2 regions of the Shewanella spartinae genome follow, and region 1 is predicted to be linked to the other one. Evidence: predicted binding sites of a transcription regulator. Region 1 holds the regulator's gene; the other holds the start of a gene.

What was found. The regulator sigma-54, encoded in region 1, starts transcription at its own class of promoters, with help from an activator protein. The targets are predictions, from matches to a motif close to GTTGGCACGNNNNTNGNNT.
Region 2: K0I31_RS03345 (nitric-oxide reductase large subunit) is a predicted target of sigma-54. The motif match lies at 2,703-2,721, and genes of this name have one in related genera.

The regions. Positions count from the first base shown of each region.
Region 1 covers NZ_CP080418.1:3,958,660-3,963,995, forward strand. The annotation lists gene lptC (LPS export ABC transporter periplasmic protein LptC) at 1-247, shown strand, start outside; gene lptA (lipopolysaccharide transport periplasmic protein LptA) at 234-779, shown strand; gene lptB (LPS export ABC transporter ATP-binding protein) at 776-1,507, shown strand; gene K0I31_RS17115 (RNA polymerase factor sigma-54) at 1,642-3,129, shown strand; gene hpf (ribosome hibernation promoting factor) at 3,160-3,447, shown strand; gene ptsN (PTS IIA-like nitrogen regulatory protein PtsN) at 3,450-3,893, shown strand; gene rapZ (RNase adapter RapZ) at 3,890-4,738, shown strand; gene K0I31_RS17135 (HPr family phosphocarrier protein) at 4,731-5,006, shown strand; gene mgtE (magnesium transporter) at 5,107-5,336, shown strand, end outside.
Region 2 covers NZ_CP080418.1:741,134-746,469, reverse strand. The annotation lists gene K0I31_RS03360 (hypothetical protein) at 1-16, opposite strand, end outside; gene hldE (bifunctional D-glycero-beta-D-manno-heptose-7-phosphate kinase/D-glycero-beta-D-manno-heptose 1-phosphate adenylyltransferase HldE) at 13-1,443, opposite strand; gene K0I31_RS03350 (LpxL/LpxP family Kdo(2)-lipid IV(A) lauroyl/palmitoleoyl acyltransferase) at 1,549-2,475, shown strand; gene K0I31_RS03345 (nitric-oxide reductase large subunit) at 2,767-5,058, shown strand; gene norR (nitric oxide reductase transcriptional regulator NorR) at 5,233-5,336, shown strand, end outside.

The DNA of each region.
Region 1 (5,336 bases):
AAATAGCGGACGGGTCACCCTGGAAAATAATGTTATCATTGATGCCATTAGCCCAGAGGAACCGATTCAGACCATAGAGACCACCTATCTGGAGCTGGATCTCAATACTATGATTATGACATCCGACAGAAGCATTCGGATCACAGGGCGTGATTTCCTCATCACGGGGGAAGGCTTATATGCCGATCTCAACGCCCAAAATATCAAACTGACGAGTCAGGTAGAAGGAACATATGAAACTAAATAGCCTTATTCTTGCGGGCCTGCTGCCCCTGGTCAGTGTTGGCGCCTATGCCAAGGTGAACGACCTGCTGCAAGAGGTTAAGATCTCTGCCGCCAGCCAGGAAGCCGACATTAAGAACAACCAGATCATCTTCCACGGTCCGGTCGAGGTCACCCAAGGCTCAATCAAGATATTGGCCAGTGAACTACGCGCCTTCAGCAAAGAGAAGAACAGCGGCAAAATACTGATCGCCACCGGTAATCCGGCCACCTACTCTCAGGTGATGGAAGATGGCCGTCCAGCCTCGGCCAGCGCCAAGGAGATACGTTACGAGCTTTCCAGCCGCACCCTGACACTGATCGGCGACGCCACCCTGGAACAGGAAGGCAGCCAGGTCACGGGCTCACAGATCCGCTACAACATAGAGCAGCAACAGCTGATCGCCGAGAGCACAGGCAAAGACAGAGTGATCACCATCATTCAGCCTGAGAACTATCAGGAACAGATCCAGCCAGAGCAGAAGCCCGAGAAGAAACCAGAACAGGAAAAACAATGACAGACCTGATCTTGAAGGCGGAGAACCTCGCCAAGAGCTATAAGAGTCGTGCCGTTGTCCAAGACGTGAGCCTCACGGTAAAGACCGGGCAGATCGTCGGCCTGCTGGGGCCAAACGGCGCCGGCAAGACCACCACCTTTTACATGGTCGTCGGCCTGGTACAGAGCGACAAGGGCCGCATCTTCATCGACGATGACGACCTGACGCTAGACCCCATGCACCTGCGCGCCCGCAAAGGCATAGGCTACCTGCCCCAGGAAGCCAGTATCTTCCGTAAGCTCTCGGTGCGGGACAACATCATGGCCGTGCTCCAGACCCGCAGCGATCTTAATAACGATGGCCGCGAAGAGGAGCTGGAACACCTGCTGGAAGAGTTTCACATCACCCATATCCGTGACAGCCACGGCATGGCGCTCTCGGGCGGTGAACGTCGCCGGGTGGAGATCGCCAGGGCGCTTGCCGCCAACCCTAAGTTTATTCTTCTCGACGAGCCGTTCGCCGGGGTCGATCCCATCTCGGTTATCGACATCAAGAAGATCATCGAGCAGCTCAAGAATCGCGGCCTGGGGGTGTTGATCACCGACCATAACGTGCGCGAAACATTAGACGTCTGTGAGAAAGCCTATATCGTCAGCCATGGTAATCTAATCGCCGAGGGCACACCCGCCGAAATCTTAGACAACCAGCAAGTACGAGCAGTGTACTTAGGTGAACAATTCAAGCTATAGTTAATCTTATAATGGGGCCACAGAGGAAAAACCACGCGTTAATTGTGGCCTTAGGCACTATCCGATATATTTGTCCGGCACATATAGCCAGAGCTTTCTCATTTTATAATTAGAAACAAGGGAATAGCAGTACGATGAAAGCGTCACTTCAGCTCAAAATGGGTCAGCATCTCACCATGACGCCCCAGCTACAACAGGCCATACGTCTGTTGCAGTTGTCGTCATTAGAGTTGCAGCAGGAGATCCAGCAAGCATTAGAATCCAACCCGCTACTGGAGTTGGATGAAGAGCAGGAGAGCGCCAGCATCGAGCTGCAAGACGATAGCGTCGGCGACAGCTTCGACAACAAGTACGACGACAAGATAGAGCTGGATTCGAGCCAGGATAACTCAGGGGTCGAGACCTCAGACGCCCTGACTCAAGACTCAATGCCAGACGAGCTGCCGGTGGATACCACCTGGGATGAGGTCTACACTGCCTCGCCAAACTCAAGCTCGGGCGCCATGCGCGACGACGACATGCCTTTTCAGGGCGAGACCAGCGAAGGTCTTTACGAACACCTGGAATGGCAGAAGAACCTGACCCCTTTTTCCGATAACGATCTGGCCATCGCCACCGCCATCATCGACGCCATCGACGAACGCGGTTACCTCACCCAGACCTGTGAAGATATTCTCGAGGCCATGGGCGACCCTGAGATCGAACTCGACGAGGTAGAGGCGGTGCTCAAACGGGTACAACACTTCGACCCTATTGGTGTGGCCGCCCGTGATCTCAGCGAATGTCTGACCATTCAGCTGGCCCAATACAGCGACGATACCCCACACATCGCTAACGCCCGTATGCTGATCAAGGAGCACCTGGATCTCATCGCCGGACGCGACTTCCGTCTGCTGATGCGCAAGACCAAGCTCAAGGAAGATGAGCTGAGGGATGCCATCGCCCTGATACAGACCCTGAATCCCCGTCCCGGCCTCGCCATCACCGCCAGCCGCGACGAGTACGTGATCCCGGATGTGACCGTCACCAAGAAGAAGGGACGCTGGGTGGTCGAGCTTAACCCAGACAGCATGCCCAAGATCAACGTCAATCAGCAGTATGCCGCCATGGCCCGCAGCACTAAGAGTCAGGCGGATGGCCAGTTTATTCGCGGCCACCTGCAGGAAGCCAAATGGTTCCTCAAGAGCCTGGAGAGTCGCAACGAGACCCTGCTCAAGGTGACCAACTGTATCGTCGACTTCCAGCAAGGCTTCTTCGAATTTGGCGAAGAGGCAATGAAGCCCATGGTACTGAACGACATCGCCGAGGCGGTGGAGATGCATGAATCCACCATCTCGCGTGTGACCACGCAAAAATATATGCATACCCCGAGAGGGATCTTCGAGCTTAAATACTTCTTCTCCAGTCACGTCGGTACCGACGATGGCGGAGAGTGCTCTTCTACAGCAATACGTGCCTTCATCAAGAAGCTGGTTGCTGCGGAAAACCAGAAAAAGCCATTGAGCGACAGCAAGATGGCTCAACTCTTGGCCGAACAGGGGATTAAGGTGGCTAGACGCACCATTGCCAAGTATCGCGAGGCAATGCTTATACCGCCCTCGAATCAGCGCAAGAGCTTATAAAACAAACCTGGAAACTGGAGGACTATCTTTATGCAAATAAACCTGACTGGGCACCATATCGAGATCACCCAATCTCTACGAAGCTACATCGAAGAGAAATTCACAAAGCTTGAACGTCATTTCGATCAGATCAATAATGTGCACGTTGTATTAAATGTCGAAAAGTTGCAACAGAAGGTTGAGGCAAAGTTACATCTCCGTGGCGGAGAAGTGTTCGCAACATCCGAACATGCGGACATGTATGCCGCGATAGACTCCCTGATTGACAAACTCGATCGTCAGGTCATTAAACACAAAGAGAAGCTTACTAAACATTAACGATGGAACTGAGTACCATCCTGCGGCCGGAGTGCACCACCTGCGCCACTCCGGGCAGTAAGAAAAAGGTACTGGAGCTTATCAGCGACTTAGCCGCTGTCCAGTACCCCACCCTCTCCTCTCAAGAAATATTTGAAAGCCTTCTGGCTCGAGAGAAAATGGGCAGCACAGGTATAGGCAATGGTATCGCGATTCCTCACGGACGGCTGACTAACATAGATCAACCCGTGGCCGTACTGGTGAAATGTGCTGAACCAATCGCATTCGATGCCATTGACAATCAGCCCGTCGATATCCTTTTTGCGTTATTGGTGCCCGCAGATCAATGCGAGCAACATCTTAGCACCCTGGCCGCTATGGCCGAGAAGCTCAATGATAAGGCGATCATGAAGCAGCTAAGAAAGACCCAAGATGAATCCGAACTCTATCAGGTGATCACCCAATGAAATTGGTTTTGGTATCCGGACGCTCAGGATCGGGAAAATCCGTCGCACTCAGGGTCCTAGAAGATCTAGGCTACTACTGTGTCGACAATCTGCCCTTGCAGATGATGGAATCCCTGCTGGAGCAGCTCAAGGGACGCAGCGATCTCGTGGCCATCAGCGTCGATGTACGCAACATGCCCAGCGAAGAGATCCAGCTGGAAAAACAGCTGGCCAAGCTCCCCAAAGATACCGAAATCTTAAGTTTCTTCCTGAACTCAAGCGACAATGTGCTGCTCAAGCGCTATAGCGAGACCCGCAGACTACACCCGCTGTCACGCTCTAAGGTCTCCCTCAAGGAGGCAATTCAGCTCGAGGGCAAGTTGCTCGACCCCATAGCCAAACTCGTGGATCACTATATCGACACCTCTAACCTCAACATCTATGAGTTGAGCGACAAGGTGCGCGAGATCCTGCTGGGCACGGTCGACAAGGAGCTAGTGATCAACTTCGAGTCCTTCGGCTTTAAATATGGCATGCCGACCGAAGCCGACTTCATGTTCGACGTGCGCTTCCTGCCCAATCCCCATTGGGAACCTGAGCTAAGGCCTCTGACCGGCCTGGATGAGCCAGTGCAGCAGTTTCTGAGTCAGCAGCCACTGGTCAACAAGTTCATCTGGCAGATCGAAAACCTGCTGGAAACCTGGTTGCCACACCTGGAGCGCAATAACCGCAGCTACCTCACCATCGCCATCGGCTGCACCGGCGGCCAACACAGATCTGTTTATGTGACCGACCAGCTCGCCAAGCTGTTCAACAAGGGCAAGCATAAGGTTCAGGCGCGCCACCGAGAGCTAAAGCATGACTAAGTTGGCTCGCGAGCTGACCATCTGCAACAAGTTGGGCCTGCACGCCAGAGCGGCGACCAAGCTGGCGGTGCTCGCCGCCAAGTTCGACGCCGAGGTCACCCTGATCCAGGGCGATAAACAGGCCTCTGCCGCCAGTGTACTCGGCCTCCTGATGCTCGAAACCGGCATGGGTAAAACCATCACCATCACCAGCGAAGGCAAAGATGCCCAGGCGGCCCTGGATGCTATCAGCGCCCTTATTGACGCCAAATTCGATGAGGCCGTATAATCGGCTCGCTTTGCGGTGCCCGCTTAATTTCGTCCTATACTTATCATAGACTTACAAGCCTACCACCCAAGCCGTTCAATCAACTGCCAAAGGAGGAGCTATGCCGATCGAATTGTTAGATAGTGAAACCACAGATCAACGCCTTAATCAGCTCACTCAAGCCTTAGGCAGCGGCATGTTTGTCCATGTGCGCAGCATGCTGCACGACATGGCCGCCTCTGATATCGCCTTTATCCTGGAATCTTCACCACCGCGCACCCGTCAGGTGCTCTGGCAGCTAATCGATCAGCAGCACACGGGGGAGATCCTCGACGAGCTGGGCGAAGAGCT
Region 2 (5,336 bases), 1.4 Mb from region 1:
ACGTCTCTGGGATCACTGCTTGGCCATGATGTTTTCTATGATGGCCGTGGTAGAGACGCCATCTTCAAAGCCCAGCACCTCGACGCTGCCACCAGCCGCGATCACCTCTTTGCCACCGGCGATATCCTCGACACTATAGTCGCCGCCCTTCACCAGCTTGTTGGGTAGCAGTCTGGAGATGATGCGCTGCGGCGTGTCTTCGCTAAATGGCACCACCCAGTCGACCGAGGCCAGCCCCGCCAGCACGGCCATACGACGCTCCAGCTTGTTGACCGGACGGCCATCGCCCTTGAGGCGCTTCACCGAGTCATCATCGTTAACCGCCACGATAAGCCTGTCACCCAGCGCCCTCGCCTGCTGCAGATAACTCACATGGCCGGCATGGAGAATGTCGAAACAGCCGTTAGTCATCACGACGCGCTCACCCTTCAGCTTGGCCTGCTCCAGGGCATAGGCCAGTTGATCTTCGCTCACCACCCCATAGCCGCTCTCGCCATGGCTCAGATTAAGCGCCGCAATTAGCTCAATACGGCTCACGGTCGAGGTGCCCAGCTTGCCAACCACTATGCCCGCGGCCGTGTTGGCCAGGGCGCAGGCCACTGGCAGCTCACAACCTACCGCCAGCGAGGTGGCCAGGGCCGAGATCACTGTGTCACCGGCGCCGGTCACGTCATAGACCTCGTGGGCAACGGTTGGAATATGCAGCTCGGGGGCATCGGCGGTGATCAGCGTCATCCCCTTCTCGGAGCGCGTCACCAGCAGGGCCTCGAAGTCGAACTCTTTGAGTAGCTCCTTGGCTTTAGCCACCAGATCCGCCTCGTCGGCAACCTTACCGACCACCTGTTCGAACTCGCTCATGTTAGGCGTCAGCAAGGTCGCGCCGCGATAACGGGAGAAGTCGCTACCCTTAGGATCCACCAGCACCATGACTCCCTTAGCCTTGGCCTTGGCGATAAAGGCCTCGGGCTTGTCGATGGCGCCCTTGGCGTAATCGGACAGCACTACCACGGCCACCTTATCCAGCTCTTTCTCGGCGCTCGCCAACAGGGCCAGGCTCTGCTCGGCCGGATAGGCCTCCTCGAAATCGAGGCGAATCAGCTGCTGATTACGCGACATCACCCTGAGCTTGGTGATAGTGGGAAGCTCAGCAACTGTGTGCCACTTAGGCACGACGCCAAGCGCCTCTATGCCCTGGGTCAGGGCCGCGGCGGTTTCATCTTCACCCACTATGCCCGCCAGGCTCACCTGACCGCCCAGGGTGGCGATATTCAAGGCCACGTTGGCCGCCCCGCCGGGTCTGTCTTCAATTTGATTCACTCGTACCACGGGCACAGGCGCCTCGGGCGAAATGCGCCCCGTAGGACCGCTCCAGTATCTGTCTAACATCACATCACCGACGACCAGAACGTTTGCTTTTTCGAAAGCTGGCAGAGAAATCTTCATATGGCACTTATCTTTTTGCGAAAATTAATCCCTGATTATACCTAATTTTCCCAACAAATTGAGTTAGAATAAGCAGTAATTTTTGTAAACCCCATAGGGTCAACCGTGGTCGAAAACGCTCAATTCTCCGCTCAATTTTTCCATCCCAAGTATTGGCTCATCTGGTTAGGTGTCGGCTTTATGCGTCTGACCCAGCTGCTGCCCCTGCGGGCCCAGATGAAATTGGGACAAGGCATAGGCCGCCTGGCCATGGCGATAGCCGGCAGTCGCGTCAATACCGCCAAGCGCAATATAGCACTCTGTTTCCCCGAGATGAGCCAGGCCGAGCAGCAGCAACTCTTGACCCGCAACTTCGAAGAGACGGGCAAGGCGATCTTCGACATCGCCAACGCCTGGTGGTGGAGTGACGAGCGCATTCAGCGCCACATGACCATTAAAGGCCGCGAGCATGTTGAGCAGACCCTGGCCGCCGGACAGGGCGTGATCCTCTTCGCCGTACACTGTCTACCTCTGGAGATGGGCGCTCGCATCTTTGGCCAGTTTCAGCCGGGCATAGGCGTCTACCGCCCCCACAACAATCCGCTGATGGAATACCTTCAGGTTAAGGGACGTCTGCGCTCCAACAAGGGGCTGGTGCCCAAGCGGGATCTCAGACAGATGGTGCGCAGCCTGCGCAATCCCGATGTGATCTGGTATACGGCGGATCAAGATTTCGGCCGTTCCAGCGCCGTCTTTATCCCCTTCTTCGCCGTGCCTGAGGCCGCGACTATCACGGGAGCCACCACCCTAGCCAAACTCGGCAAGGCCAAGGTGCTGCCCTTCATTGTGGTGCGAAACGAAGATGACAAGGGTTACACCATAGAGATACAAGCGCCGCTAAAAGACTTCCCCGGCGAAAACGAGCTGGAAGATGCGAAGCGGGGTAACCGCATCATAGAAACGATCATCGAACGCAGCCCAGCCCAATACATGTGGCTGCACAGACGCTTCAAGACCCGTCCCAATAAGGATGACCCGTCGCTCTATCGTTAACCCGACTGCGAAAGGGTTAGTCGCTCGGTAAAGCCAGCCATTTAGGCTGGCTTTTTTATTTGCCGCACATCTCCCCATAACCCAACAAGTATCAAATCGACACAGACAAAACACACACTGTCCTTTTGACATTCAGTGTCATTTCTACACTTATGTGAGATTGTCATTATGACAATTTAATAAGACACTAATATAGGCTTATTTGCAAATAATCAATAACTTACAAGTATGGCACGTTAGCTGCTATAGCAGGGTACTCCACACCTACAATATATTGCGCTGAGAGGCTCTATGAATAAACAACGGCTAACGGCGATAGCACTCTTGATAGTACTTATCGCTTCCTTCTCTGTACTGCTGAGCATAGGCAGTCAGATTTATCGCGAAAAACCCCCAATCCCCACCGCCTTTACCGATGTGCAGGGTCAACCTCTGTTCACCCAAAACGATATAGAGCGTGGTCAACTGGTTTGGCGCTCTATGGGCGGACACCAGCTAGGCTCTATCTGGGGTCACGGCTCTTACGTCGCCCCAGACTGGACCGCCGACTGGCTGCACCGTGAGGCGCAGGCCTGGTTAGATATCACCGCCAAGGCGCAGTATGGCAGAAGCTTCAACGAGCTGGACTCTATCAAACAGGCCGGTCTTGAGCAGTCGCTGCGTGACGACCTACGTCGCAACACCCTGACTACCTCGGCCAATGGCGAGATACGCATCAGCCTGTCTGAAACCCGTATTCAGGCCATCGGCCAGGTATCAGACCACTATCTGTCTCTGTTTGGCGACGATCCTGAGCTCTCTACTCTGCGCGAACAGTATGCGATGAAGGAAGGCACAGTGCCTGACCTTGAGCGTCGCCAACAGCTCAACGCCTTCCTCTTCTGGGGCGCCTGGGCCGCCATCACAGAGCGTAAAGGACAAGAGTATACCTACACCAACAACTGGCCTTTCGATCCGCAGCTGGGTAACACCCCAACCTCAGACAACATCGTCTGGTCTATCCTGAGTATCGTCACCCTGATCGCTGGTATCGGCGCCCTAGTGTGGCACCACGCCTCTGGCAAGCATGAAGAGCTGCCTAAGCCAGCCGAGCAAGATCCTCTGTTCCTTAAGAAGCCTACCGCCTCACAGAAGGCCGTGGGTAAGTATTTCGTCACCGCGGTCGGCCTCTTCCTGCTGCAGATCCTCTTAGGAGGCGTGACGGCGCACTACGCGGTAGAAGGGCAAAACTTCTACGGCATCCCACTGGCAGAGATACTGCCCTACTCGGTTACCCGTACCTGGCATACCCAGCTAGCGGTATTCTGGATCGCCACCGCCTGGCTCGGCACAGGCCTCTACATAGCGCCTGCGCTATCTGGATATGAGCCTAAGTTCCAACGCCTGGGCGTCAACGTCCTCTGGGTAGCATTGGTTGTTGTGGTACTGGGCTCTATGGCCGGTGAATGGATCGGCGTACAGCAGTACTTCGACCTGGATACCAACTTCCTCTTCGGCCACCAAGGCTATGAATATATCGACCTCGGCCGTGTCTGGCAGGTACTGCTACTGGCTGGCCTGTTGATCTGGCTAACCCTGGTCACCGCCGCCATGCGCCCAGCCCTTAAGATTCAAGGCGAGATGCGCCCTGTGATCTGGGTACTGTACGCCTCGTGTGTCGCCATCGGCCTGTTCTACGGTGCAGGCCTATTCATGGGCAAACACACCAACCTGGCCATCGCCGAATACTGGCGCTGGTGGGTCGTTCACCTATGGGTTGAAGGCTTCTTCGAGACCTTTGCGACCTCGGTGATCGCCCTGATGTTGGTGCGTCTGGGACTCATCCGTGCCCGCAGCGCCAACGGCGCCGTACTATTCGCCACGGTTATCTTCCTCACCGGTGGTCTTATCGGTACCCTGCACCACCTCTACTTCACAGGTACACCAACGGGTGTGATCGCCTGGGGCGCCATTTTCTCAGCACTGGAAGTGGTTCCGCTAGCCCTCATCGGCTTCGAAGCCATCGAGAGTTACCGTATGCGTAACGCCAGCCCTTGGATGATCCGCTACAAGTGGGCCATCATGTTCTTCGTGGCTACCGCCTTCTGGAACTTAGTGGGTGCCGGCGTGCTGGGCTTCCTGATCAACCCACCTATCTCGCTCTACTTCATCCAGGGTCTAAACACCACCGCGACCCACGGCCACGCCGCCTTCATGGGTGTGTACGGCATGCTGGGTGTGGGCCTGATGCTCTTCTGTCTGCGCGGTCTCACAGGCCAGATCCAGTGGAGCGACAAGCTGCTTAAGGGTGCCTTCTGGAGCCTGAATATCGGTCTGGCGGCCATGGTCTTCATGTCACTGCTGCCTGTGGGCCTGACCCAGTTCTTCGCCGTCATCGAAAATGGCTACTGGTTCGCCCGCTCACCAGAGGTGATCCACAGCCCACTGGTTGAAACCTTGGTATGGATGCGTGTCCCTGGTGACGTCATCTTCGGTGCAGGCGGCCTGTTCCTCGGCGCCTTCCTGTTCGACATCATCAGAAAAGCCATTGGCGCCAAAGGCACTCAGGCCATTGCCGATGCGCCGCTGTCGGCCAACGCATAACGCCTGACATCACTCTACAAAGGGGTCATATCGACCCCTTTTTACTCTCACAACAAGTGTAAAAATGACAATAAACATTACTGTTAAATTGACATATACTAATTCCTAGTACAGCCGCAGCCTGCCGATGAAGAAGGATGTCCCTTGGCACTGGCGCGATATTTCGGAGACCCCATGGCATTAAGTCAAACCCAATTAACGCGGATGGCGTTAGATATCACCTCGGGATTGTCCAATCATGACAGGTTCTCACGCCTGCTCGACACCATCAGGGAAAG